Regions from separate parts of the Brachybacterium sp. JB7 genome, predicted to be linked through region 2. Evidence: riboswitches for the same ligand, from Rfam matches in the RefSeq annotation. Region 2 holds a riboswitch; the other holds the start of a gene.
The links. A riboswitch is a leader RNA that binds a small molecule or an ion and turns the genes downstream of it on or off. The one in region 2 is predicted to bind FMN.

Region 1 (10,846 bases), on a different contig from region 2:
GCCCTGGTGATCGCGCCCGATCAGCGGGACGTCGCGCGGCTGAGCCGTCTGCTGCAGGAGCGGGGGATCGACCATGAGGTCCTCGCCGGCACCGAGGGACCGGAGAAGCGCTACCGCACCTTCCGTCGCATTCTGCGAGGCGCGACCAGGATCGTGCTCGGCAACCGTTCCGCGGCCTTCGCCCCGGTCCAGGACCTGGCCCTCGTGATCTGCTGGGACGAGGCTGACGACCTGCTCGAGGAGCCCCGCGCCCCGTACCCCCACGTCCGGGCCGTGCTGCAGTGCCGCTCCCGTGAGGAACGCTGCGCACTGCTCTTCCTGTCCTCGAGCGACTCGGTCCCGTTGCACGCGCTCTCCGAGGCCGGATACCTCGCGCGGCTCGAGCCGGTGCCCGCCCCCGTCACACAGGTGCGGCCCCACATCGTGGCCATGGATCAGTACCTGCGTGACCGGGAGGGCCCCTCGGGCAGGTCACGGATCCCGCAGGAGGCGATGCGCGTGATCCGCACCGGCATCACCCGCGGGCCGGTGCTGGTGCAGGTCCCGCGGTCCGGCTACGTCCCCGCGATCGCCTGCACCTTCTGCGGCACCCGGGCCCAGTGCCCGGAGTGCTCGGCCCAACTGTCGATCTCGCACCGCGGGGGGCACCTGCACTGCCGCGTCTGCGGCCGACGCGAGGACGGCTACCGCTGCCCGGAATGCGACCGCACCCAGGTGCGCGCCATGGTCATCGGCTCCACCCGCACCGCGGAGGAGCTCCACCGCGCCTTCCCGAGCTCGCCCCTGAAGGTCTCCGGGGGCGCCCACGGCGCCCTCGAGGACGACGACGTGCCGGACGACGCGATCGTGGTCGCGACGCCCGGCTCCGAGCCGGCCCCGCCCGGAGGCTTCGCCGCGGCCCTGCTGCTGGACGCCGATGCGATGCTCGGCCGCGCCGCCTTCGATGCGGACATCGAAGCCATCCGTCGCTGGCGCGGAGCGATCTCCCTGGTCCGCACCGCCGATGAGGGAGGAGAGGTGCTGGTGGTGGGCACGGCGACCCTGCCGGCGATCCGCGACCTCGTCGCCCACCGCTCCCGGGTCTTCCTCGATCGTGTCCTCGCGGACAGGCAGGATCTCGACCTGCCGCCGTTCAGCCGGGTCGCCGAGATCGTGGGGGACAAGACCGCCTGCCGCAGCTTCCTGGAGAGCGTCGAGCTGCCCGACGGCACCGCCGTCTTCGGTCCTGTCGACCTGGAGGGCCCCGATGCCGGCGGGCGGGCCCGAGCGGTGGTCCGCCTGGAGCCGCATCGCTCCCGCGAGCTCGCCGATGCGCTCCGCGCCGGCGTCGCCTCCCGCTCGGCCCGCAAGGCCCCGGGCTCCCTGCGGGTCCGGCTGGACCCGCCCGACGTCTTCTGAGCGGGTCGGCTGCCGACCCGGTCCCGGTCGACTAGTGTGATCGTTCGCACCCGTACTCCACCGCACCGTCGCGATGAAGGGATCCTGATGCACTCCGATGCCTCGACCTCGGCGAACTCGTCGACCGAGGACCGCCCGGACCTCGCCGACGGCGAGAGGGCCCCCGCCGAGCACGGTCGCACGATCGTCGTCCGCCGGCTCGGCCTGGTGCTGGGCCTGGTCCTCGCGATCGTCCTCTACCTGATCATGCCGGACGACGCCTCGCACGGCGCCAAGCTCACCGCGGCGACCGCGGTGCTCATGGCCGTGTGGTGGATGACCGAGGCGCTGCCGATCCCGGCCACCGCCCTGGTGCCGTTGGTGGTGTTCCCGGTCCTGAACACGGACGTCGGCTTCGACGACGTGGGCGGCTCCTACGGCAACAACATCATCTTCCTGTTCATGGGCGGCTTCATGCTGGCCCTGGCGATGCAGCGATGGAACCTCCACAAGCGCATCGCCCTGGCGATCGTCGGCATGATCGGCACCAGCCCGTCGCTGCTGATCCTCGGCTTCATGGTCGCGACCGGCTTCGTCTCGATGTGGGTCTCGAACACCGCGACCGCCGTGATGATGCTCCCGATCGGCGTCTCCGTGCTGCTGCTGGTGAACAAGCTGCGCCTCGAGGACGCCGCCGCGAAGGGGGAGGAGCCCGGCGAGGGCGTCGACCCGAACCCCGATGCGGACCATTCGACCACCACCGCGGTGCGGTCCAACTTCGGGACCGCCCTGATGCTCGGCATCGCCTACGCAGCATCCATCGGATCGCTCGCCACGATCATCGGCACCCCTCCCAATGCCCTGCTCGCGGCGCACATGAGCCAGGACTTCGGGATCACGATCGGCTTCGGTCGCTGGATGATCGTGGGCGCCCCGCTCGCGGTCGTGTACATGGTCATCGCCTGGCTCCTGCTCACCAAGGTGCTGTTCAAGCCGGAGATCACCGAGATCCCCGGTGGCGTCGAGCTGATCCGCACCGAGCGCAGGTCGCTGGGGAAGATCACCTCCGGTGAGGTGCGCGTGCTCGCGATCTTCGTGCTCGCCGCCGTGAGCTGGGTGTTCGTGCCGCTGCTGTGGGATCTGGTGCTCGGCGCCGAGCCGCCGATCAGCGACGCCGGCATCGCCATGGTCGTCGCGCTGCTGCTGTTCGTGATGCCCGCGGGCGCCGCCCGCGGGGTGCGTCTGCTGGACTGGGAGGCGGCCGTGAAGCTGCCGTGGGGCGTGCTGCTGCTGTTCGGCGGCGGCCTGGCGCTGAGCAAGCAGTTCAGCGACTCGGGCCTCACGGAGTGGATCGGTCAGGTCACCGAGCACATCGGCGGCCTGCCCGTCGTGCTCGTGGTGATGATCGCCGCCGCCGGCGTCCTGTTCCTCACGGAGCTCACGTCCAACACCGCGACCGCCGCGACCTTCCTCCCGGTCGCGACCGCGGTGGCGGTGGGCATCGGCATCGATCCGATGCTGCTGGCCATCCCGGTGGCGATCGCTGCGACCTGCGCCTTCATGCTGCCGGTCGCGACCCCGCCCAACGCGATCGCGTACGGCTCCGGCTACGTGCAGATCCCGCAGATGGCCAAGGGGGGACTGTGGCTGAACCTCATCGGCATCGTGCTGATCACGGCGACCACGATGACCCTCGCGGTGTGGGTGTTCGGCCTGGTCTACTGACGCGGACGCAGCGCGGCGAGCGCGAGCACCGCCGCCACCACGATCCCCGCCGCGACCACGGCAACGGTCGCCGGCCAGCCGGCGCCCTCGTACACGTAGCCCACGCTCCAGCCCAGGGCGCTGGATCCTGCGTAGTAGGAGAGGTTGTACAGGCCCGTCGCCTGGGACCGGGCGCCGGCAGCCCGCGCACCGGCCCAGCCGCTCGCGATCGAATGCGCACCGAAGAACCCCGCCGTCATCACCACCAGACCCAGCAGGACCAGCAGGAGCGGGCCGGCGAGGGTGACGAGCAGGCCCAGCAGCATCACGCCCATCGACGCCAGCAGGACGGCCAACCGGCCGTGTCGCGCCGCGAGCCTGCCGGCGAGCGGGGAGGAGACGGTGCCACCGAGGTAGGCGAGGAACACCAGCCCGATCAGCCCGGCGGGGATCAGGTACGGCGGGGCGCTGAGGTGGAAGGCGAGATAGTTGTAGATCGCCACGAACCCGCCCATCAGCAGGAACGCGCAGGCGTACAGGCCCAGCTGGCCGGGATCGCGCAGCGTCCTGAGCAGCCGCGCCGTACGGGTGTCCCCGTGGCGGGGGTCGAGCCGTACGAAGCGCCTCTCCGGCGGCGCGGTGAGCACGAAGGTCGTGGCGGCGATCGCCGCCAGGACGGCGACCGCGGTCATCCCCGCCCGCCAGGACAGGGCGTCGGCGATCGGGGTGACCACCACCCGCCCCAGCAGGCCGCCCACCGTGGTGCCGGCCACGAACCATCCGGCGGCGATCGTGCGCGCCTGCTCGTCGACCTCCTCGGAGAGATAGGCCATCGCGAGCGCCGGCACCCCGCCCAGCGCGACGCCTTCCAGGAAGCGCAGTCCGAGCACCAGCTCGAAGGTCGGCGCCCAGGCGGAGGCCACTGCGAGCACCGTTGCCGACGTCACGGCGATGACCATCGCGCGCAGCCGCCCGAGCCGGTCCCCGACGAAGGACCACGGGAGCACGGCGAGCGCGAGCCCTCCGGTCGCGGCGGAGACGGTGAGTGCCGCACGCTCCGCGCCGATGCCGAGATCGGCGGAGATGAGCTGGAGGATCCCCTGGGGCGAATAGAGCTGCGCGAACGTGGCGATCCCCGCGCAGACCAGTGCGGCCAGCATCCGCCGGTACGCAGGGGACCCGATCGCGTGGCCCGGTGTGACGTCCCCCGCCATCAGAGCACGAGGGGGCGACGACGGGGCATGGCACCACTCTAGGCATCCGGGCCTCCCCGTAGACTCGTGCCCATCATGCGACTGCTCTTCGCCGGCACCCCAGAGGCTGCCCTCCCGTCCCTGCGCACCCTGCTCGACTCGCACCACGAGATCGTCGGGGTGCTCACCCGCGCCGATGCCCCCTCGGGGCGCGGCCGCAAGCTCACGCCCAGCCCGGTCAAGGCCCTCGCCCTGGACGCCGGCCTTCCCGTCCTGACCCCCGCCACGCTGCGCGACGAGGCCGTCCAGCAGCAGCTCCGCGAGCTCGCTCCGGATGCGGCCCCGGTGGTGGCCTACGGCAACCTCGTGCCCCGGGCGGCGCTGGACATCCCCGCCCACGGCTGGGTGAACCTGCACTTCTCGCTGCTGCCGGCGTGGCGCGGCGCCGCCCCGGCGCAGCGCGCCGTGCTCGCGGGCCAGCGGGAGACCGGCATGAGCGTGTTCCGCCTGGAGAAGGGATTGGACACGGGGGATCTCCTCACGACGGCTCCCACCACGATCGGCGAGTTCGAGACCTCCGGTGAGCTGCTGGACCGCATGGCGGAGGAGGGCGCGTCCGTGCTGCTGCGGGCGCTGGACGCCCTCGAGGCCGGCACCGCCACGTTCACCGCGCAGGACGACACCCGGGCCACCCACGCCGCGAAGCTCTCGACCGCAGAGGCGGAGATCGATTGGGCCCTTCCGGCCGATCAGGTCAGCGCGCACATCCGCGGGATGAGTCCGCACCCCGGTGCCTGGACGCTGCTGGACGGTGCCCGTGCCAAGATCCTCGGCATCGAGGCAGCTCCCGAGCACGTCGGCCTCGCCCCCGGGAGGATCGCGGCCACGAAGCGTCACGTCCTCGTGGGCACCGGCACCGACCCCCTGGCGATCTCGACGATCGCTGCGGCGGGCAAGCGGCCGATGCGCGCCGCGGACTGGGCCCGTGGTGCCGGGCTGGCCGAGGACGCCGCCTTCACCCAGCAGCCGAAGGACCAGAAGGACCAGAAGGACGGAGTACAGGCATGAGTGAGCAGCGACGCGGCGGGGAGCACCGGGACGACCGGCGCGGGAACCGGCCCCAGGGCGGTCGCGACGGCAAGGGCCGGGAGCGCTCCGGCTCCCGCGGCGAGGGCGGGCCGCGACGCGGCTGGTCCTCCTCGAGGCCGTCGGAGCGCGGCCGTCGCTCGACGCCCTCGCGCCAGGTCGCCTTCGAGGGCCTGCGCCTGATCCGCGAGGACGACGCCTACGCGAACCTCGTGCTGCCGCGCCTGCTGCGCTCCCACCGGGTCTCCGGCCGCGACGCCGCCTTCACCACCGAGCTCTTCTACGGCTCGTTGCGGGCCCAGGGCCGCCTGGACGCGATCCTCGCCGCGTGCGTGGACCGTCCCCTCGAGAAGGTCGACCCCGCTCTCGTGGACGTGCTGCGCCTGGGTGCCTACCAGCTTCTGGACATGACGGTCGCGCCCCACGCCGCCACCTCCGAGACCGTGGCCCTGGCTCGCTCCGAGGTCGGCGCCGGTGCGGCGAGCTTCGTCAACGCCGTCCTGCGCCGGGTGGGGGAGAGGACCCTCGAGGAGTGGATCGACGAGGTCGCTCCGGAGCGCGCGAAGGATCCCACCGGCCATCTCGCCGTCGTGCATTCCCATCCCCGCTGGGTGGTGCGCGCCCTCACCGACGCACTGGCGGGCCACGGCCGCTCCCGCGACGAGATCGACGAGCTGCTGGCCGCCCAGAACGCCGCGCCCGCGGTCTCGCTGGTGATGCGCCCCGGGCTCACCGATCTCGACGAGCTGATCGACCACGGCGCGAGCGCAGGCCGGCTCAGCGTCTTCGCGGCGTCCTGGCCCTCCGGCGATCCCGGCGGCATGGACGCGGTCAAGGAGGGCCGGGTCGCCGTGCAGGACGAGGGCAGCCAGCTCGCCGCCCTCGCACTCGCCCTGGGCGCGGACGATCTGGTCCGTGCCGACGACGCCCATTGGCTCGACCTATGCGCCGGCCCGGGCGGGAAGGCCGCTCTGCTGGGCGGGCTCACCGTCGGCCATGACGCCGACCTGCTCGCGGTCGAGCTGCAGCCCCACCGCACCGAGCTCGTCGAGCGCGCGGTCGCGACGCTCCAGGAGGCCGGCTGCGAGATCAGCACCCGTACGGCCGACGGCACCACCCTCGGTGCCGAGCTGCCCGGTCGCTTCTCGCGCGTGCTCGCCGACGTGCCCTGTTCCGGACTCGGTGCCCTGCGTCGTCGTCCCGAGGCCCGCTGGCGCCGCACCCCGGCGGACGTCGGCCAGCTGAGCACCCTGCAGCGCACCCTGCTGACCTCCGCTCTGGACGCTGCGGCGCCCGGCGGCGTGGTCGCCTACGTGACCTGCTCGCCGCACCTCGCCGAGACGCGCCTGGTGGTCGCCGACGTGCTCAAGGGACGCGAGGACGTCGAGGAGCTCGACGCTCGTGACGCCGTGCGCGCCGGTGTGCTGCCCGCGCATCGGACCGACATCGAGCTGGGCGAGGGCCCTGCCGTGCAGCTGTGGCCGCACGTGCACGGCACCGACGCCATGTACATCTGCCTGCTGCGCAAGCAGTCAGCCCCCGCCGTGGAAGGAACCCCGACATCATGAATGCCGCCTACTCGACCGATGGCCAGTACATCCATCCCAGCATCCTCAACGCCGACTTCATGAGCATCGGCACGGAGCTGGACAAGATCTCCACCGCCGACAGCGTCCACGTCGACGTGATGGACAACCACTTCGTGCCCAACCTGACGTTCGGCCCGAGCATGGTCGAGCAGATCGTCGAGCGCAGCCCGATCCCGATCGATGCCCATCTGATGATCGAGGACGCCGACCGCGAGGCCCCCCAGTACGCCGAGGCCGGTGCCTCCTCGGTCACGTTCCATCTCGAGGCCGCGAGCGCTCCGATCAAGCTCGCCCGGGATCTGCGCCGCAAGAACACCGAGGTGGGGGTGGCACTGCGGCCCGCCACCCCGATCGAGCCGCTGCTCGACGTCATTGGCGAGTTCGACATGCTGCTGATCATGACCGTCGAGCCCGGCTTCGGGGGGCAGAGCTTCCTGGACACCATGCTCCCCAAGATCCGCCGCGCCCGTCGGGCCATCAGCGAGGCCAACCTCGAGGTGTCGATCCAGGTCGACGGCGGCGTGAGCCGCGAGACCATCGAACGCTGCGCGGAGGCGGGGGCGAACGTGTTCGTGGCCGGTTCCGCGATCTACCGCGCCCAGGACGCCGCCGACGAGATCTCCGCCCTGCGCGAACTGGCCGGGCGCCACACGGCCCACTGACCCGGGCCGGCGGCGACGGCGCTATCCTGGGGCGGTCACATCAGTGACGTGCTCCGGGGTCGGTGAAATTCCGAGCCGGCGGTGACAGTCCGCGACCCGCTTCGGCGGTGGAGCCGGTGGAACTCCGGCACCGACAGTACAGCCTGGATGAGAGGCGCACGTCCTGCATGCCCAGGGCGCCCTCGGCGTTTCCCCGGAGCCATGCCGGAACCCTTTTCCCCCCCGGAGCCACTGCATCCGACGGCGAAAGGACCGACATGGAACTCCTGCAGTGGCTCTTCGACGCGCGCATCGATTTCGCGGGCGGCCAGTTCATCCTCCTGCGCGAGGTGCTCGGAAACGTCTTCGGGCTCCTCAGCGCCCTGGGCGGCATGCGCCGCAAGGTGTGGGCCTGGCCGATCGGCATCGTCGGCAACGTGCTGCTGTTCACGGTGTTCATGGGGACCGTCTTCGGCAATCCCGGCTCCGTGGACCTGCTCGGCCAGGCCGGACGCCAGATCATGTTCATCCTCACCAGCATCTACGGCTGGGTGCGCTGGCGTCAGGCTCAGCACGACGGCGGCACCGCGGTCGAGCCCCGCTGGGCCTCCGGGGGAACCAGGGTGCTGCTGCTGGTCGCCCTCGTCGGCGGCACCGCAGCGCTCACGCCGCTCTTCCGCGCCCTCGGCTCGTACGAGCCCGTATGGGCCGACGCCTGGATCTTCATGGGCAGCCTCCTGGCCACCTTCGGCATGGCCAAGGGATGGGTCGAGTTCTGGCTGATCTGGGTGGCCGTCGACCTCGTGGGCGTGCCTCTCCTGGTCAGTGCCGGCTACTACGCGAGCGCCTTCATGTACGTCTTCTACGGCGCGTTCACGCTGATCGGCTTCTTCGTGTGGTGGCGCGTGCGCAGCCGTCAGGACCGCAGCGAGCACGGCGAGCAGGGCGAACGGGTCTCCGTGGAGACCGCGCACCTGGACCCCACCGTGCGCCGGGAGTGATCCGGCGCCCGGTGGATGGTCCGACGCGCGCTCTGCTCACCGGGACGCGTACCCTGGTGGCGTGAAGGATTTCGAAGCATTGTTCGCTGAGCTGACCGAGAAGGCCCGTACCCGCCCCGAGGGCTCCGGCACCGTCCGAGAGCTCGATGCCGGGGTGCATCAGATCGGCAAGAAGATCGTGGAGGAGGCGGCCGAGGTCTGGATGGCCTGCGAGCACGAGAGCCATGAGGACGCCGCCATGGAGATCAGTCAGCTCCTCTATCACCTGCAGGTGATGATGGTCGCCAAGGGCATCAGCCTCGACGACGTCTACCGCCAGCTCTGAGCAGCCGCTCGTCCCGCATTCCCTGACAGCTTCACCAGACTTTCCATCCGTCGCCCGCCGACGCCGCTTCATGGGCCGCCCCCGCGGCCGAGGAGGAACCGTGCTGCGCATCGCAGTCCCCAACAAGGGCGCCCTGTCCGAGCCCGCCGTCGATCTGCTGCAGGAGGCGGGCTACCGCCGCCGCGGCACGACCAAGGACCTGGTGGTCGTCGACCAGGAGAACGACGTCGAGTTCTTCTACCTGCGCCCCCGCGACATCGCCGTCTACGTCGGCTCCGGCACCGTCGACGTGGGCATCACCGGCCAGGACATGCTGCTGGACTCCCGCACGCCGGCCGAGGAGATCCTCTCCCTGGGGTTCGCCCGCTCGACCTTCCGCTTCGCCGCGCCGATGGGAACCCGCGAGGACATCACGAGCCTCGAGGGCTCCATCATCGCCACCAGCTACGAGAACCTCGTCGAGGACTACCTCACCGAGCGCGGCATCGGCGCGTCCGTGGTCCACCTCGACGGCGCGGTCGAGTCCTCGATCCGCCTCGGCGTGGCCGACGTGATCGCCGATGTCGTCGAGACCGGCACCACCCTGCGCCAGGCCGGCCTCGAGCCCTTCGGCGAGCCGATCATGACCAGCGAGGCCGTGCTCTTCTCGCGCCCCGGCATGGTGCTCGAGGAGGCCGGTGCGCACTCTCTCGAGGTGCTCGAGCGGCGGCTCCGGGGCGTTCTGGTGGCCCGCGAGTACGTGATGCTCGACTACGACATCCCCACTGCTCTGCTGGAGACGGCCGTCCAGGTGACGCCCGGGCTGCAGTCGCCGACGGTCTCGCCGCTGCACGGCGGCGAGTGGTCTGCCGTGCGGGCGATGGTGGATCGTCGCGCCGCACACCGGATGATGGACGATCTCTACGACGCCGGCGCCCGCGCCATCCTGGTCACCGCGATTCAGGCCTGTCGCATCTGAGGCCCTGATGACCACGACGGTGTTCCGCCCGCGAATGGTGCGCGTCTTCGCGTACCTGACCGCCATCGTGGTGCTCGCCGGGATGATCGCCGGGGCCGTCGTGATGCCGGGGTTCCTGCTCATCGGCCGCATCGGGCTGATCACGGTGGGCGTGCTCATCGCCCTGTTCTGCCACCTCGAGGCCTCCGTGCGCCTGGTGGCGCGGGAGTCCGAGCTCGAGGTGAGGAACGTCTTCCGCACTCGTACCGTGGAATGGCCGGAGATCCTGGGCATCAGCTTCCCGATGGGGGACCCCTGGGCGCATCTCGACCTCGCCGACGGATCGACCCTGGCCATCAACGCCATCCAGCGGTACGACGGCAAGCGGGCCATCGCGGACGCGCACCGTCTGCAGGCCCTCGTCCAGGAGCGCGGCGAGGCCGCCGAGCGCTGAGCCTCAGAGGGCCGGGAGCAGGCTCGCCCCGCAGCGCCCCGCGAGCGCCGCATACCGGAAGGCCTCCGGATCCTCGGCGAGGGTGCGACCCATCGTCGACAGCCGCACCGGCACGTCCTCCAGGGCATCGCGCAGACCCTTCGCGTCGACCCCGCAGACCTCGTGCTCGATCCCGCGGGCACGCCCCTCCTCGACGATCGTCGATTCCACCTGTTCCCGCACTGACGCATGAAAAGCGTTGTAGCGAGGGTCGGTGTAGTCGAGGACGGGCAGCCGCACCGCGGTCAGCGTCGCCCGGCCGTACGCGGTCGAGGAGTGGTGTGAGAGCCCGCGATGGCGCTCCCGACGATCCGCGCCGGAGACCCGGAGGGCGGCGATCGGTGCGCCGCCGAGCGCGGCCGCGGCGTGCAGGCACTCCGCAGCCTGCATGCCGGAGAATCCCCACCCCGTCCCGGTGCCGAGGTTCCCGGGACCTTGGATGACGATCGCGATGTCCGCCTCGACGACATGCTTGGCACCGAGCAGGGCCGAGTGGACGG
Region 2 (10,846 bases):
CGCGGCCGGCCTCGAGGCGCTCGTCGCGCTCGACATCGCTGAAGACGTACTCGTGCGGGGCGTTGGTCCACTTCAGGCGGAACAGCGGCGGCATCGCGATGAACACGTGGCCGAGCTCGATCAGCGGGCGCATGTAGCGGAACAGCAGCGTCAGCAGCAGGGTGCAGATGTGCTGGCCGTCGACGTCGGCATCGGCCATCAGGATGATCTTGTGATAGCGCAGCTTGGTGGCGTCGAAGTCGTCGCCGATTCCGGTGCCGAACGCGGTGATCAGCGAACGGACCTCCTGGTTGTCCAGCGCGCGGTCCAGCCGGGCCTTCTCCACGTTCAGGATCTTGCCGCGGATGGGCAGGATGGCCTGGGTGCGGGGGTCACGGCCCTGCACGGCGGAGCCGCCGGCCGAGTCGCCCTCGACGATGAAGATCTCCGACTCCGCGGGGTTGCGGGAGGAGCAGTCGCGCAGCTTGCCGGGCATGCCGCCGGTCTCCAGCGGCGACTTGCGGCGTGTCGCATCGCGGGCCTTGCGGGCCGCCTCGCGGGCGGCCGCGGCGGCCTGGCCCTTCATGACGATCGCGCGGGCCTCCTGCGGATGGGAGACGAACCAGTCCTGGAGCTGATCGGTCATCACCTTGACCATGAAGGTGCGGGCGATGGTGTTGCCCAGCTTCGTCTTGGTCTGGCCCTCGAACTGCGGCTCGCCGAGCTTGACGGAGACCACGGCGGTCAGCCCCTCGCGGATGTCCTCGCCCGTGAGGTTCGAGTCCTTCTCCTTGAGCAGGCCCTGCGACCGGCCGTAGCGGTTCACGATCGACGTCAGCGAGGAGCGGAAGCCCTCCTCGTGGGTGCCTCCCTCGTGCGTGTTGATCGTGTTGGCGTAGGTGTGCACCGACTCGGAGTAGGCGCCGGTCCACTGCATGGCGACCTCGACGGAGATCGCGGCCTCCTGGTCCTCGGACTCGAAGGAGATGATCTCGGGGTGGATCACCTCGGCCCGCTTGGCCGTGTTGATGAACTCCACGAAGTCCTGCAGACCGCGCTTGTAGAGGTAGGAGACGGTGCGGGGACCGGACTCCTTCTCGGCGTTCTCCGCCTCGAGCTCGACGTCGATGACGTCGTCCTCGTCCTCTTCTGGCTCCTCGGGGGCGCGCTCGTCGGTCAGCGTGATCTTCAGTCCCTTGTTCAGGAACGCCATCTGCTGGAATCGCTTGCGCAGCGTCTCGAAGTCGTAGACGGTCTCGTCGAAGATGTCGTGATCGGCCCAGAAGGTGATCGTGGTGCCTGTCTCCTCGGTCTCCTCGCCCTTGTCGAGCGGGGCGAGGGGGACGCCGCGGCTGTACGCCTGGCGCCACACGTGACCGTCGCGGCGGATCTCCACCTCCATGCGGATGGACAGGGCGTTGACGACGGAGGAGCCCACGCCGTGCAGGCCGCCGGAGACCGCGTAGCCGCCGCCGCCGAACTTGCCGCCGGCGTGCAGCACCGTGAGCACGAGCTCGACGGCGGGCTTGCCCTCGGTGGGGTGCATCGCCACGGGGATGCCGCGCGCATGGTCGACGACCTTCACGCCGCCGTCGTCCAGCAGCGTCACCTCGATGGTGTCGCCGTGACCGGCCATCGCCTCGTCCACGCAGTTGTCGACGATCTCCTGCACCATGTGGTGCAGGCCGCGCTCACCGGTCGAGCCGATGTACATGCCCGGGCGCTTGCGCACCGCCTCGAGGCCCTCGAGGACGGTGATGTCCGAGGCGTCGTAGTGCTCCGGCGCATGCGCTGCGCGCTCACCGGCGGACTGGACCGGGGGTGCCGGTGCGTCCGGTGCCTCCGGCGCATCGGGAGCGTCAGAAGCACTCCGGGAGGCATCCGTCTCGGGCATGGGGTGGTCGCTGTCGCTCACCTGATGTGGCTCCTCGCAGTCCTGGGATCCCTCGACCCAGGAGAGCGTCGAGGGTTGCGGCCGGCCACGCGGAGCGATCCGGACGGCTCAGCACACATGCGGCCCACGAGGAGTCTCGCGCGCACACGCGCGTAAGGCACCCGTAGGCCACAGCGATCGAGCCGACGGCATCGAGATCCGCGAGGACGTCGGCCGAACACCCCCATTCTAGCCGACTGAGGCCCGTGAACCTATTGACGCGGCCGATCCTGTGGAGAACGCGACGCAGGATCGGCCTCAGACGGCCCTCGGCGGCCTCAGGAAGCCGTTTCGGAGGCGGTCGCCGGGGTCCCCTGCCTCAGGCGGGGTGATATCGCGGCATAGAGCCGCCTGGGCAGGCGACCTCGCGCTCAGAGCTCCGCGAGCACCGCGGCGGTGGCCAGCGCGGCGGTCGCCGCCTCGTGGCCCTTGTCCTCGCTCGAGCCCTCGCGACCCGATCGGTCCAGCGCCTGCTCCTCGTCATCGCAGGTCAACAGCCCGAAACCGACGGGAACCCCGTGGTCCAGGGCCACCCGGGAGAGTCCATCGGTCGCCGCCGAGCAGACGTACTCGAAGTGCGGGGTGCCGCCCCGGATCACGACGCCGAGCGCGATCACGGCGTCGTGGGTGCGGGCGAGACGGTCGGCGATCACCGGCAGCTCGAAGGAGCCGGGGGCCCGCACCACGGTGGGGCCGGTGATCCCCGCCTCGGTGCAGCCGCGCAGCGCACCGTCGAGCAGGCCGTCCATGACCTCCTGGTGCCAGGAGGCGGCGACGATCGCGACCCGCAGGTCGGGGTGGGAGGTGGTGGTCAGGCTGGGGCTTCCGTGTCCGCTCATGCAGCGTCTCCTTCAGGGGTGGTGGGGAGGCCGACGAGATGGTGGCCCAGTCGGTCCCGCTTGGTGGTGAGATACGCGAGGTTCTCGGGGGTGGGGTGGGTGCCGAGGTCCACGACCGCGGCGACGTCGAGGCCGCCCGCGCGCAGCGCCTCGGCCTTGGCGGGGTTGTGGGTGAGCAGGTGGACGCTCCCCACGCCGAGGCGCGCGAGGATCCGCGGCACCGCCTCGAAGCTGCGGGCGTCGACCGGCAGGCCCAGGTCGAGGTTCGCCTCGACGGTGTCGCGGCCGGAATCCTGCAGCGCGTAGGCGCGCAGCTTCTGCACCAGGCCGATCCCTCGCCCCTCGTGGCCGCGCAGCAGGACGAGCACGCCGCGGCCGGCGGCCTCGATCCGCGCCAGGGACTCCTGCAGCTGCGGCCCGCAGTCGCAGCGGCGGGAGCCGAACACGTCCCCGGTCATGCATTCGGAGTGCACCCGGGTCAGCACCGGTTCGTCGGTCGTGACGTCCCCGCGCACGAGCACCAGATGCTCGGCGGAGCCGTCGCGCACGGCCAGGGCACGGAAGGTGCCGTGCTCGGTGGGCAGGTCCACCGGCTCGGTCATCTCGAGGGGATCGGCCTCGAGCGCCCGACGGTGCGCCACGAGCGCCTCGATCGAGATCATCACCAGGTCGTGCTGGTCGGCGAACTCCCGCAGCGCCGGTCCGCGCATCATGGTGCCGTCATCGTGCACGAGCTCGACGATCATGCCGACGTCGGGCAGGCCGGCCAGACGCGTGAGGTCCACCGCCGCCTCGGTGTGGCCGCGGCGCTCGAGCACGCCGCCGTCGCGGGCACGCAGGGGCAGCACGTGGCCGGGACGGATCAGGTCCGCGGGGGCCGAGCCCGGATCGGCGAGGACCTGCAGGGTGCGGGCACGGTCGGCCGCGCTGATCCCGGTGGTCACGTCGGCGGAGGCGTCGACGCTCACGGTGTAGGCGGTGCGCAGCGGGTCCGCGTTCTCGGCGACCATCAGCGGCAGCTGCAGGGCATCCGCCCTCGCCGCCGTCATCGGAGCGCACAGCAGGCCGCTCGAGTAGCGGACCGCGAAGGCCAGGGTCTGCGCGGTCGCGGCCGAGGCGGCCAGGATCAGGTCGCCCTCGTTCTCGCGGTCCTCGTCGTCCACGACCACCACGGGCGCTCCGACGGAGAGTGCGGCGAGGGCCTGCTCGACGGAGTCCAGTCTCAGCGTGCTCATCGACGCGCCCCCTCGGCGAACAGCAGCTTCTCGACGTGCTTGGCCAGCACGTCGACCTCGAGGTTCACGCGGTGGCCGATGTCCCGTCGGCCCAGGGTGGTGCGGGCGAGGGTCTCCGGGATCAACCCGATCGTCACCTCGTCGCCGTCGATCGCGGCGACGGTGAGGCTCACGCCGTCCACGGCCAGCGATCCCTTCGCGACCACATAACGGGCCAGGCCCGCGGGCAGCTGGATCCGCAGGCGGGTGGTGCCTGCCTCCTCCTCCCGGTCGAGGATCTCGCCGGTCGCGTCCACATGGCCCTGCACGATGTGGCCGTCCAGGCGTCCGTCGACCCGTACGCAGCGCTCGAGGTTGACGGTGTCACCGGCGGCGAGCCCGCCGAGTGTGGTGGCCTCGAGCGTGGTGGCGATGACGTCGGCGCTCCAGGTCTCGCCGTCCTCTGCGGTCACGGTGAGGCAGCAGCCGTTCACGGCGATCGAGTCGCCCAGGGCGATGCCGGCCAGGACCTGCGGGGAGCGGATCGTGAGGCGGGCAGGATCCGCCGGTGAGGTGAGCGACTCGACGGTGCCGAGTTCTTCGATGATTCCGGTGAACATGGGGGTCCTTCCAGGTCAGGCGGTTCGGGGGCGGAGGGTGAGGCGGAGGTCGCAGCCGCGGGGGGCGACCTCCACGAGGTCCAGGTCCAGGCGCTCGGAGATCGTGGTGATCCCCAGGTCGCCGACGCCCGGTGGTCCGGCGCCCAGCAGGGTGGGGGCCAGGTGCACGATCAGCTCATCGACCAGCCCGGCGCGCAGGAAGGCGCCGGTCACGGTGGGCCCGCCCTCGAGCAGGACATGGCGTCGGCCGTGCGCGAAGAGCTCCGCGAGGGCGGCCGACGGGTCGTGTGTGCGCAGGAGGAGCGTGTCTCCCGCACCCGCCGGAGCGGGCAGCGGGGGGATGTCGCCGGTGCCCATCACCACGCGGAGAGGCTGGTGCGGGAGCAGGGTCCCGTCGGGGCGGCGGGCGGTGAGAGAGGGATGGTCGATCCGGGCGGTGCCGGCGCCGATGAGCACGACGTCGCAGGTGGCGCGCAGGTCGTGGACCTCGCTGCGGGCCTCCTCGCCGGTGATCCAACGGCTGCTGCCGTCCGCCGCGGCGACCCGGCCGTCGAGCGTGAGCGCCGTCTTGGCGGTGACCAGGGGGCGGTCGTGCTGCAGGCCGTGCTCCCAGCCGCGATTGAGCAGGCCGGCCGCGGCAGCGAGGTCCTCGGGCACGTCCAGCTCGACGTCGATGCCGGCGGCACGCAGGGTCTCGACGCCGCCGGTCGCGTGCGGGTTCGGGTCACGCCGGGCGACCACGACCCGGGCCACTCCGGCCTCGAGCAGCGCGTCGGCGCAGGGCCCGGTGCGTCCGTGATGGGCGCAGGGTTCCAGGGTGACGAGGGCGGTGGCTCCGGCGACGGAGACGGACGCGCGACTCAGGGCGTCGATCTCGGCATGCGGCGTGCCGGCCCTGCGGTGGTGTCCCTCCGCGATCACCGCTCCGTGGGCATCGAGCAGCACGCAGCCCACACGGGGATTCGGGCCCAAGGGCACGGCGGGGTCCGCAGCGATCTCCAGCGCACGGCGCAGGGCCGCGGTCTCGGCGTGGGCCAGCATGGTCTCTCTCCCTCGGTCCGCAGCTCGCGGTTCCGGAGGGAGGGGAAGGGTGCGGAGACGTCGTCGCCCGAGGAGCGTTCGCCGGTGCACCGGGGTGCACGGCGAAGAGCCGCCCGAGGACGTCGTTCGCGTGCGCTTCCCATCCGGACTCTGACCGTCGGTCCAGGAGTTCCACCTGGTCAGCCGAGGGCCAGAGGCCATCGGGTCGCGGACTATCACCGCCGGCTCGGAATTTCACCGACCCCAGTGCACGCGAGCTTGTCAGCTCGTCAGCACTCACGGTAGCAGGAGCTCATCCGTATGTGTCGCGCGGTCCGCGCCAGGTGACGGTGCGTCGGCCCTTCTTCCAGGTGCGCTCGGCAGAGGCCGGACCGGTCACGCGCAGCTCGGAGATCACGTGGGAGCCGATGTGCTCCTCGATCGCGGTGATGAGCTGCGGGGTGAGCATGCGCAGCTGGGAGGCCCAGGCCGAGGAGGACGCGCTGACCATGAGCACCCCGTCCTCGAGGGAGACCGGACGGCAGTGGGTCGCGAGCCTCTCGCCCACGATCTCGTCCCATTCCTCGAGCACCCGTCCGGCATCCATGCCGGCGTTCCAGCCGAGGTTTCCCAGCACCTTCTTCAGCACCAGCTCGATGCCCTGCGGGTCTCGCGGGTCCGGGCGGGATCCGGAGTAGCCGGGGGCGCTGCCCGAGCGGTCGCGCACGTCTCTGGCCTGGGTCTTCGCGGAGATCGGGAAGAGTCCGCGGCCCCGGGCCGCGGCACGGGAGCGGTTCACGGTGCGCCGGGCGAGTTCGAAGGGGTCGGTCGACGGCGGCAGCTCGGGCGGGTCGTAGAACTCATCCGGCCCCGCGACCCGCTCCTGATCGCGCTCCGACGCCGGCCGACGCTGCCCGCCGGTGCCCGGCGGACGTCGAGGGGCTACTGTCCCGGGGTGCCGTTCCACGGTCCGGGAGGCCTGCTGGTCCGGCTCCTGGGGGCCTCGCCAGGTCGAGAGATCGTACGGGTTCGCGAGCCGCGGCCGCTGTCCGTTCCCGGATCCCGGCGTCGTCATCGCAGGCCTCCGTCGCGCGGATCCCGCGGCGTCGCGTCGCCGAGGCTGACGTCGACCACATGGATCTCGCCGTCCAGCGAGCCGGGGATGTCGGTGTCGTTGGCGGTGGTGATCAGCACCTGGGAGGCGCTGGTGACGATGCGGCCCAGCCGTTCGCGCCGGTGCACGTCGAGCTCGCTGAACACGTCGTCGAGGATGAGGATCGGTTCGCCGTCGCCGAGATCGCCCTCCTCGAGACGGAGCAGGTCGTAGCTGGCCAGGCGCAGGGCGAGGGCCAAGGACCAGGACTCGCCGTGGCTCGCATAGCCCTTGGCGGGGAAGTCGTGCAGCCGGATCTCCAGGTCGTCGCGGTGCGGTCCGGTCAGGGTGACGCCGCGGTCGATCTCGTCGTCGTGACGCGAGGCGAGCAGCCCGAGCAGGCAGTCGTGGATCTCCTGGGTGCCGGGCAGCTCTCCGGCTCCGGTGCCGAGCTCGTCGAGCACGGTGGACCGATATGCCACATCGGCCGGGGAGGAGAGGTTCCCGCGCTGGTCCGGGGGGAGGTCCAGGGATTCCTCGGCACCCTCGTCCGTCGCCACCCGGAGGTACGAGTAGCCCAGATGCGGGCGCAGACGGTTCACCAGGTGCAGCCGGGCGCGCAGCAGCTCGGCGCCGAAGCGGGCGAGCTGCTGGTCCCAGACCTCCAGAGTGCTCGAGGCCGAATCCGCCGGATCGAGGCCCGCGACGCTGCGCCCGGCTCCGCCCCGACGCATCGATCGCATCTGCTTGAGCAGGTTGCTGCGCTGCTTGAGGACGCGGTCGTAATCCGCTTTGACCGACGCGAAGCGCGGCGCGATCTCGAAGAGGAGCTCGTCGAGGAAGCGGCGGCGGCCTTCCGGATCCCCCTTGATGAGGCCGAGATCCTCAGGGGCGAAGAGCACGGCCCGCACCTCGCCGAGCAGGTCGCGCAGCCGCGCGACGTTCTGGCCCTGGACCCGAGCCCGGTTGGACTTGCCCGGCGTGATCTCGAGGTCGACCTGCAGGTTCCGCCCTGCCCGCACGAAGCTCGCCCGGATGATCGCGGTCGATTCGCCCCGTCGTACGAGGGCGGCGTCGTGGGGGACCCGATGGCTCGACAGCGTCGCCAGATACCAGACGGCCTCGACGATGTTGGTCTTGCCCTGCCCGTTCTTGCCGACCAGCACGGTGATGCCCGAGGTGACGGGCAGCGTGAGGCGTTCGTACGAGCGGTAGTCGGTGAGATCGAGAGCGGTCAGCTGCATGGACGGACCACTCCCACGCTCAGATCCGCATCGGCATGATCAGGTACTTGTACGAGGTGTCGGGCACGCCCTCGAGGGAGTCCTGACCGCTCATGACCGAGGGCTTGATGGAGTCGGTGAACGTGAGCCGGGCGAACTCGGTGCCCAGGGCGCCGAGGCCGTCGAGCAGGAAGCCCGAGTTGAAGCCGACGACCAGGTCCTCGCCCTCGAGGTGCGCCTCGAGAACCTCACTGGCCTGTGCGTCGTCACCGGCACCGGCCTCGAGCGCGACCTGTCCCTCCGCGAAGGACAGTCTCACCGGGGTGTTCCGCTCGGCGACCAGGGAGACGCGCTTGACGGCATCGATGAGGGCACCGGTGGAGACCACGGCGGTGATCGCGGTGGTGTCCGGGAAGAGTCGCCTCACGGGCGGGTACTCGCCGTCGACCAGTGTGGAGGTCGTGCGGCGGCCGCCGGCCTCGAAGCCGATGAGGTGGGCGGAGTCGTCCTCGGCCAGAGCGATCTCGACGCTGCCGCCGGTGGCCAGGGAGCGTGCGACCTCATGCAGGGTGCGACCGCGCACGAGCGCCGTCTGCTCGGTGCCCGGGGTGGCCGGGTTCCAGGTCAGCTCCCGCAGTGCGAGGCGATAGCGGTCGGTGGCCATGAGCGTCATGGTCTCGCCGGAGATCTCGACCTTCACGCCCGTCAGCAGCGGGAGGGTGTCGTCCTTCGAGGCGGCGACCGTGACCTGGCTGATCGCCTCGGAGAAGACGTCGGCCGCGACGGAACCGGCGACCGGAGGCATGCTCGGCAGCTGCGGATACTCCTCGACCGGGAGGGTGGCCAGTGCGAAGCGCGCCGAACCGCACCTGACCTGCAGCTTCGTGCCCTCGAGGGCGATCGAGACGTCCTTGTTGGGCAACGCTCGGACGATGTCGGACAGCATCCGTCCCTGCACTAGGACCTCGCCGGGCTGCTCGACCTCGGCATCCAGCCGGATCTGTGCGCTCACTTCGTAGTCGAACGTGGAAAGCTGCAGCTCACCACTGGAATCAGCCACGATCCGCACGCCCTGCAGGATCGGCATCGCCGGTCGCACAGGGAGGGTTCGAGTGGCCCAGGAGACGGCGTCACCGAGGACGCCGCGATCGAGGTGGAACTTCACCTTTGCCACTCCTTCGCAGTGGTCGAAAGCCAGAACGGGGGACAGCGTATCGGTTTCCTCGGCCTGCGGGCGACACACCGGCCTGGATCCTTGACAGCGACCCGCGCCGGTACCCGGGGATCACTCGTCTCGTCCGGGCTGAAGAACCCTCCCCGGCACCCGAAATGACATGACGCCGACGTCGCTCCCCGGCACCCCGGCCCGTCCACACCCCCCTTGAGCTGAGAACTACAGTCCTCTTCATCACGGCTGTGCACATCGTGGATAACCGCGATCGTCCCAGCTCCCACGGTTCAGAGCCCTCGTGGACGGAGCGTTGAGCGCTGCGCACTTCTCGTGCGCCGGCTGTGCACAGGTCGCCGGCTCCCGCGGATTCTTGTCATTCCTCCGTGCACATCGGGGTGTGCGTGGGACTCGTCGGTTCCACATTGTCCACAGAGTTATCCACAATTGGGGAGAACTGCGCGGTGACCTGCTCTGTTGTTCGCGGTGTTCGGTCCTCGCGAGCGGGGCGGCCTCAGCCGCGGGGGCGGGAGTTGGAGCTCTTGATCCGCGCGGTGAGCTCGGTGACCTGATTGAAGATCGCGCGGCGCTCCTTCATGAGTTCGCTGATCTTCTTGTTGGCGTGCATCACGGTGGTGTGGTCGCGGCCACCGAACTCGTCGCCGATGCGGATCAGCGGCATGTCCGTGAGCTCGCGGCACAGGTACATGCCGATCTGCCGGGCGGAGACCAGCCGGCGCGACCGTCCGCTGCCGACGATCTCGTCGACCGACAGATTGAAGTAGGTAGCGGTCTGGGCGATGATCGTCGACGCCGTGATCTGGGTGCCGTCGTCGTGGGAGAGCAGATCCTTCAGCACGCTCTCGGCAAGCGTGACGTCCATCGGCTGGCGGGAGAGCGAGTGCAGCGCCTGCACGCGGATCAGCGCCCCTTCGAGCTCACGGATGTTGGTCGCGATGTGCGAGGCGATGTACTCCAGCACGTCATGAGGGACCTCGCCGGTGTTCTCCTGCGCGACCTTCTTGCGCAGGATCGCGATGCGGGTCTCGAGGTCCGGCGGCTGCACGTCGGTCATCAGGCCCATCTCGAAGCGCGAGCGCATGCGGTTCTCGAAGCCGCCGAGCTCCTTCGGGGGGAGGTCCGAGGTGATGACGATCTGCTTGTCCGTGTTGTACAGCGTGTTGAACGTGTGGAAGAAGGCTTCCATCGTCTCGGGCGCACGCTGCAGGAACTGGATGTCGTCGATGAGCAGGATGTCGATGTCGCGGTAGCGGCGCTGGAACTCCTGCGCCTTGCCGAACTGGCCGGACTGCACGGAGTTGATGAAGTCGTTGGTGAACTCCTCGGAGTTCACGTACCGCACGACCACGTCCGGGTAGAGGCTCTGCGCGTAATGGCCGACGGCATGCAGCAGGTGGGTCTTGCCCAGACCCGAGCCGCCGTAGATGAACAGCGGGTTGTACGCCTTGGCGGGAGTCTCCGCGACGGCCGACGCCGCTGCCTGGGCGAAGCGGTTGGAGGACCCGATCACGAACGTGTCGAAGGTGTACTTCGCGTTCAGCCGGGAGTCCTCGCCGAGAGTGGACTGTCCGGTCCGTGCCGGGCGACGCGGTGCGGGCAGCGGCGACGGCGCCGACGAGCCGGTCGTGGCGGAGAAGCCGGCATAGGCGCTGGGGTCGTCGGCCGCGGTGCCGGTGTAGGCGCCCCCGAGGGAGAAGCGGTCCTCGCTGGAGAACGGGCCGGCAGCCGGAGACGGG

Region 1: it holds a riboswitch for FMN, as region 2 does, so the genes downstream of both, pnuC (nicotinamide riboside transporter PnuC) here and ribD (bifunctional diaminohydroxyphosphoribosylaminopyrimidine deaminase/5-amino-6-(5-phosphoribosylamino)uracil reductase RibD) in region 2, are expected to answer to the same signal.

What each region holds. Positions count from the first base shown of each region.
Region 1 is NZ_QPGN01000001.1:150,788-161,633, forward strand. Features, by position in the region: gene CIK81_RS00690 (primosomal protein N') at 1-1,398, shown strand, start outside; gene CIK81_RS00695 (DASS family sodium-coupled anion symporter) at 1,486-3,102, shown strand; gene CIK81_RS00700 (MFS transporter) at 3,096-4,295, opposite strand; gene fmt (methionyl-tRNA formyltransferase) at 4,371-5,342, shown strand; gene CIK81_RS00710 (RsmB/NOP family class I SAM-dependent RNA methyltransferase) at 5,339-6,928, shown strand; gene rpe (ribulose-phosphate 3-epimerase) at 6,925-7,611, shown strand; FMN riboswitch at 7,657-7,774, shown strand; gene pnuC (nicotinamide riboside transporter PnuC) at 7,869-8,591, shown strand; gene CIK81_RS00725 (phosphoribosyl-ATP diphosphatase) at 8,653-8,916, shown strand; gene hisG (ATP phosphoribosyltransferase) at 9,017-9,874, shown strand; gene CIK81_RS00735 (PH domain-containing protein) at 9,882-10,307, shown strand; gene CIK81_RS00740 (DUF3866 family protein) at 10,311-10,846, opposite strand, start outside.
Region 2 is NZ_QPGN01000002.1:41,763-52,608, forward strand. Features, by position in the region: gene gyrB (DNA topoisomerase (ATP-hydrolyzing) subunit B) at 1-1,894, opposite strand, end outside; gene ribH (6,7-dimethyl-8-ribityllumazine synthase) at 2,284-2,751, opposite strand; gene ribB (3,4-dihydroxy-2-butanone-4-phosphate synthase) at 2,748-3,986, opposite strand; gene CIK81_RS02560 (riboflavin synthase) at 3,983-4,585, opposite strand; gene ribD (bifunctional diaminohydroxyphosphoribosylaminopyrimidine deaminase/5-amino-6-(5-phosphoribosylamino)uracil reductase RibD) at 4,601-5,626, opposite strand; FMN riboswitch at 5,753-5,882, opposite strand; gene CIK81_RS02570 (DUF721 domain-containing protein) at 5,919-6,680, opposite strand; gene recF (DNA replication/repair protein RecF) at 6,677-7,942, opposite strand; gene dnaN (DNA polymerase III subunit beta) at 7,962-9,086, opposite strand; gene dnaA (chromosomal replication initiator protein DnaA) at 9,604-10,846, opposite strand, start outside.